DNA from 2 places in the Crenobacter cavernae genome. Region 1 is predicted to be linked to the other one. Evidence: riboswitches for the same ligand, from Rfam matches in the RefSeq annotation. Region 1 holds a riboswitch; the other holds the start of a gene.
The links. A riboswitch is a leader RNA that binds a small molecule or an ion and turns the genes downstream of it on or off. The one in region 1 is predicted to bind glycine.

Region 1 (3,199 bases):
CACCGCCGTCGGCAGCTACCTCGAGGCGCGCGGGCGCGGCGGCGAGTGGCTGCTCAGGATGGAGGATCTCGACCCGCCGCGCGAGACGCCCGGCGCGGCAGCGTCCATCCTGCATACGCTGGAGGCGTTCGGTTTCGAGTGGGACGGCGAAGTTGAATACCAGAGCCGCCGTCATCATTACTACCGCGATGCGCTCGATGCGCTCATTGCCGCGGGCAGCGCCTACCCTTGCGCCTGCACGCGCAAGCAGCTGGCCGAAATCGCCCGGCGAGGTGTCGAGGGTTTCGTCTATGCCGGCACCTGCCGGCCCGGCCTGCCGGCGGGCGGCAAGGCGCGCGCCTGGCGGCTGAGGGTGCCCTGCGGCGAGGTCGCTTTCACGGATGCCTTGCAGGGCGAGATCCGCCAGGACGTCGCGAGCGACGTCGGCGACTTCGTGCTGCTGCGCGCCGACGGTTTCTGGGCCTACCAGCTTGCGGTCGTCGTCGACGATGCGTTGCAGGGCGTCACCCACGTGGTGCGCGGCGCCGATTTGCTGGTGTCGACGCCGCGCCAGATCGTGCTGCAGCGCACACTCGATGTGCCTACGCCCGCCTACTGCCACCTGCCGGTGATGGTCAACGCCGCCGGCGAGAAGCTCTCGAAGCAGACGCTCGCGCCGGCGATAACCGCGGACCACGCCGCCGCCGAATTGCGCCAGGCGCTCGCCCGCCTCAAGCACGCGCCGCCCGCCGGCTGCGCAACGTTGGCCGAGCTCTGGGACTGGGCGCGCGCGAACTGGGACCTGGCGCGCGTCGGCGCCGGGCCGGTGACCGTTGCCTGAAGGTCCGAAGCCTTGGCCAAGGTCGGGACTTAAGGTTCCCCCTCTAGGGCTTACCCTTGGAAAGGCTCGCCGCTGGTTTTCCAGCCTTGCCAAGCGTCGCGGCCGCCGTCGATAATCGCAGCATCATGCAGGAGAGAGCAGCGGTCTTCCCCAGACTCCCGCTGCCGCCGAAGGCGCAAGCGCACCCGCAATCGCTCAGGCAAAAGGACTGCATGTGTCGGGCAGGCGTCGCTTGCCCATCAACTCTGGAGAGCGGCGCTTCGAGCGCCCACCGAAGGGGCTAACGGCACCGTTATAAACGGTCCGGAAAATCTCAGGTGACGGGACAGAGGGGTGTGTTTTTCAGGTTTTGAACACCTCGAGGACACCCATGACCGTCGCCATCCAACGCACTCCCCTCAACGCCACCCACCGCGAATTTTCCGCCAAGATGGTCGATTTCGCCGGCTGGGACATGCCCATCCACTACGGCTCGCAGCTGAAAGAGCACGAAGCGGTGCGCGCCGACGCGGGGATGTTCGACGTCTCGCACATGGTCGTGCTCGACATCACAGGCTCCGACGCCGAACCCTGGCTGCGTCATCTCTTGGCTAACGACGTCGCCCGCCTCAGGGAAGCCAACAAGGCGCTCTATTCGGCCATGCTCAACGAGCAGGGCGGCGTCATCGACGACCTGATCACCTACCGCACCGCCTGGGGCTTCCGCATGGTGGTCAACGCCGCCACCCGCGACAAGGACCTCGCGTGGATGCAGCAGCAATCCGAAGGCCGCGACGTCGTGCTCACCGTGCGCGACGAACTCGCGATGATCGCGGTGCAGGGCCCGAATGCCATTTCCAAGGCGCTGTCGGTGCTGCCGCCCGACTGGGCCGACGCGGTGACCGCGCTCAAGCCGTTTTCGGCGCTGCCGTTCGGCGACTGGTTCGTCGCGCGCACCGGCTATACCGGTGAAGACGGCCTCGAAGTCATGCTGCCGGCCGCAGACGCACCGGCCTTCTTTAAAAGGTTGGCCGAGGCCGGCGTCGTGCCGTGCGGACTTGGCGCACGCGACACGCTGCGCCTGGAGGCCGGCATGAACCTCTACGGCCACGATATGGACGAGACCGTCAGCCCGCTGCAAGCCGGCATGGGCTGGACCGTCGCGTGGGCGCCCGAAGAGCGCGACTTCATCGGCCGCAAGGCGCTCGAAGCAGAGAAGGCCGCCGGCATCGCGATGAAGCAGGTCGGCCTGGTGCTCGAGGGCAAGGGCGTGCTGCGCGAAGGCATGAAGGTCGCAACCGAAGCGGGCGACGGCGTGATCACCAGCGGCACCTTCTCGCCGACGCTGAAATTCTCGGTCGCGATCGCCCGCGTGCCGGCCGCCACGGCCGACGCCGCACAGGTCGACATCCGCGGCCAGCTCGTCGGCGCGCGCGTGGTGAAACTGCCCTTCGTGCGCAACGGCAAACGCGTATTCGAATAAAATAGCCCATGCTGGGCGACTGCCGCCCCCGCGTGGGACACCGAATTGAATCGACAGGAGAACAACTCATGAGCCAAATCCCGGCCGACCTCAAATACGTAGCCAGCCACGAGTGGCTGCGCCTGGAAGCCGACGGCACCGTGACCGTAGGCATCACCGACCACGCCCAGGAACTGCTGGGCGACGTGGTGTTCGTCGAACTGCCGCAGGCCGGCAGGACCTACGCCGAAGGCGAACAGGCCGGCGTCGTCGAGTCGGTGAAGGCCGCGTCCGACGTGTATGCGCCGATCGCCGGCGAAATCGTCGAAGTGAATGCCGCGCTCGAGGCCAACCCGGAGCTGGCCAACAGCGACCCGTACGGTGAAGCCTGGTTCTTCAAGGTCAAGCCGAGCGACGCCGCCGACCTCGACGGTCTGATGACCGCCGACGCGTACGCGCAAGAAGTCGGCGCCTAAGTCAGCCGTATCAGCCCTGCCATGTGCAGGGCTTTTTTGTCCCGCGAAAAACGGTAGAAGAATCATGTCGCTCACCCAACTGTTCAACCGCAACGAATTCGTCTCCCGCCACATCGGCATCGACGCCGCCGACACCCGCGCGATGTTGGCCGAGCTTAACGTCGCGTCGATGGCCGAACTGATCGACCAGACCGTCCCCGCCGACATCCGCTTCGGCAAGAAGCTCGCGCTGCCGGACGCCGTGCCGGAAGCCGAGGCGCTCGCGAGCCTCAAGGCCGTCGCGAGCAAGAACACCGTCAACAAGTCGTTCATCGGCCTCGGCTACTACCCGACGCTGACGCCGACCGTCATCCTGCGCAACGTGCTCGAGAACCCGGGCTGGTACACCGCGTACACGCCGTACCAGGCCGAGATCGCGCAGGGCCGCCTCGAGGCGCTCTTGAACTACCAGCAGATGGTGAC
Region 2 (3,199 bases), 200 kb from region 1:
GCGCGCATGATCAGGAAGATGGCGAAGCCGCCGAGCGCGTACGAGATCATGATCGCCGGGCCGGCGAGCTTGATCGCCTTGGCCGAGCCGAGGAACAGGCCGACGCCGATCGCGGCGCCGAGCGCCATCAGGTTGATGTGCCTCTCTTCGAGGCCGCGGTGTAAGGTTTCTTGTTGCGGTGTTTGCTGCATGATTTCTCCCACCCCGGGGCAGCCCTCTGTCGGGGACGCTGTCGGGGGCTTTCTCCAGAAGATGCACGGACCGGACCGCCGGATGAGCGGGCCGGATGAAAGGTCGGGTGGCCTTGTGGGCCGGCGCGACCTGATGGAGTGCGCTAGCGTGACGTGTTCATGGCAAGACTCCTCAGACGGGGGCGAGACGCCGCCGGACGGCGGCCGAGACCGGCCGGGTTCCTGCAGTCGGTCGACGGCAGGCCCTGGCCGATGCGCATGCCCCCTCTGTCCGTTTGCCTGAGAGATTGACGGCGCCGACTCTCGTCGGCGCCTTTCCTTCGGCGAGGCCTACGGGTTGTGCGACGACGTCCCGCGGCCTACTCTCCAGAGTGCCCATCAACGCAACGGTCCTTTTGCCTGAGAGTTTCTGGGGCGATACCCCTTCGGCGCCGCCATTCAAGGCGATCTCTCCCGCTGCGTTCGCTAGGCTGATCGCACTCTAGGAAGCGACGTGCGTTCGCGTCAATCGGCGCCGGCACCGTCTTTATTTTGTGCTTCGCAGCAAAAACAAGCGTTTCAAAATCCAGTTTCCCACGCCGCGACTGAATATTTTCTCGTCATCACCGTTATTGCACCGCAATAGCCGTTTTCAAACACGCGGGTTCCCCCTTGTCTTTTCGCCGAATCATTATGTCGCCCTTTTTTCACACCCCGCCGAAATCCCCGCCTGACGGGCGTTTCCGTCCCCGGTAAAACCCTTAATCATTTACCCTCTGCGCGATTTTTATATTTCTTTCGGGCCCCGATTTTTTACGACTTGGCCGGTTGACATTCAAAAACCGATTAATTAAATTGCCAATCAGCTTATGTGACGCAGCGGGAGAGATCGCCTTGAATGGCGGCGCCGAAGGGGTATCGCCCCAGAAACTCTCAGGCAAAAGGACTGCCGCGTCGACGAGCTCTCTGGAGAGAAGGCACCGAGGCCGTCCATCGTGGACACGCCAGGCCCGGTCGCCTCGCCGAAGGAAGGCGATGGGTCTCACCCCGTCACCGTAATCTCTCAGGCAAACGGACAGAGGGGGCGCCAACCGACGTCAAGTCAAGTGCGCGCCCGCGTTCCGGATGCCCTTCCCCGCATTCGCCCGCTCCGTCTTCTTGACCGTGACGTCGGATTCATCCGCACTTCACCCGTCAGGAGAGAGACATGAGCGACATCAAATTCACCGAATCCCACGAATGGCTGCGCAGCGAGGCTGACGGCACCGCGACCGTCGGCATCACCGGCTTCGCGCAGGAACAGCTCGGCGACATCGTATTCGTGCAGCTGCCGAAGGTCGGCGAGCGTTTCGCCGCCGGCGACGAGGCGGCGACGATCGAATCGGTGAAGGCCGCCGGCGAGATCAAGATCCCGGTCGCCGGCACCATCGTCGAGGTGAACGCCGCGCTCGAAGGCGAGCCGTCTCTCGTCAACGACGCACCGCTTTCTGACGGCTGGTTCTTCAAGGTCAAGCTCGACGACGCAGAGGAGCTTGCCGGTCTCCTGACCGAAACCGCCTACCAGCAACTGGTCGGCGACCTCGCCTGATCCCGGGAGACCGCCATGAGCCAGCAACCCTACGCCGCACTGACCGAGCGCGAACTGTTCCAGCGCCGCCACATCGGCCCCGATACAAGCGAAAAAGAAGCGATGTTGGCCGAGCTTGACGTCGCGTCGGTCGACGAACTGATGAACCAGGTCGTGCCAGCAAGCATCCGCCTCGCCAAGCCGCTCGACCTGCCGGAAGGCTGCACCGAAGCCGAGGCGCTGACGCGCCTGGCCAAGATCGCCGGGCGCAACAAGGTGTTCAAGTCCTTCATCGGCATGGGCTACTACGATACCCACACGCCGCCGGTGATCCTGCGCAACGTGTTCGAAAACCCGGCGTGGTACACCGCGTACACGCCGTACCAGCCGGAGATCTCGCAGGGCCGGCTCGAGGCGCTGCTGAACTTCCAGACCATGGTCACCGACCTGACCGGCCTTCAGATCGCCAACGCGTCGATGCTCGACGAGGCGACCGCCGCGGCCGAGGCGATGACCTTCTGCCAGCGCCTGTCCAAGTCGAAGAGCAAGGTGTTCTTCGTCGCGCGCGACTGTCACCCGCAGACCATAGAAGTCATCCGCACCCGCGCCGAACCGCTGGGCATCGAGGTCGTCGTCGGCGACCCGCGCCGCGACCTCGCCGGCTTCGAAGCCTTCGGCGTGCTGCTCCAGTATCCGGGCTCGCACGGCGACCTGATCGACTACCGCTCCGTCACCGAGACCGCGCACGCCAACGGCGCGCTGGTCGTCGTCGCCGCCGACCTGCTGGCGCTGACGCTGTTGACCCCGCCGGGCGAATTCGGCGCCGACGTCGCGGTCGGCACCACGCAACGCTTCGGCGTGCCGATAGGCTTCGGCGGCCCGCACGCCGGTTACTTCGCGACGCGCGACGAGTTCAAGCGCACGATGCCGGGTCGCCTCGTCGGCGTATCGGTCGACAGCCATGGAAGACAAGCACTGCGCCTGGCGATGCAGACGCGCGAGCAGCACATCCGCCGCGAAAAGGCGACCAGCAACATCTGCACGGCGCAGGCCTTGCTCGCGATCATCGCCGGCCTCTACGCCGCCTACCACGGGCCGGAAGGGCTGAAGACGATCGCGCGCCGCGTGCACCGGCTGACCGCGACCTTGGCCGAGGGCCTGCGCCGCCTCGGCTTCAGCGTGCCGACCGAATCCTTCTTCGACACCGTCACCGTCGACACCGGCAAGCACACCGCGGTGCTGCACTCGCTCGCGCGTGCGCACTCTATCAACCTGCGCCAGGTCGACGGCACCCGCGTCGGCGTCTCTTTTGACGAGACGACCACCGCCGACGACGTGCAGGCGCTGTGGTCGATCTTCGCGATGGGCAATACGACGCCGTCGTTTGCCGAGGTCGAGGCGAGCGTGTCCGACGCGATTCCCGCGCAACTCGCGCGCAGCGGCGACTTCCTGACCCACCCGG

Region 2: it holds a riboswitch for glycine, as region 1 does, so the genes downstream of both, gcvH (glycine cleavage system protein GcvH) here and gcvT (glycine cleavage system aminomethyltransferase GcvT) in region 1, are expected to answer to the same signal.

Annotation. Positions count from the first base shown of each region.
Region 1 is NZ_CP031337.1:1,970,362-1,973,560, forward strand. It holds gene gluQRS (tRNA glutamyl-Q(34) synthetase GluQRS) at 1-820, shown strand, start outside; glycine riboswitch at 939-1,041, shown strand; glycine riboswitch at 1,056-1,159, shown strand; gene gcvT (glycine cleavage system aminomethyltransferase GcvT) at 1,191-2,282, shown strand; gene gcvH (glycine cleavage system protein GcvH) at 2,351-2,737, shown strand; gene gcvP (aminomethyl-transferring glycine dehydrogenase) at 2,802-3,199, shown strand, end outside.
Region 2 is NZ_CP031337.1:1,775,286-1,778,484, reverse strand. It holds gene DWG20_RS08610 (amino acid permease) at 1-191, opposite strand, end outside; glycine riboswitch at 569-657, opposite strand; glycine riboswitch at 1,041-1,129, shown strand; gene gcvH (glycine cleavage system protein GcvH) at 1,378-1,758, shown strand; gene gcvP (aminomethyl-transferring glycine dehydrogenase) at 1,774-3,199, shown strand, end outside.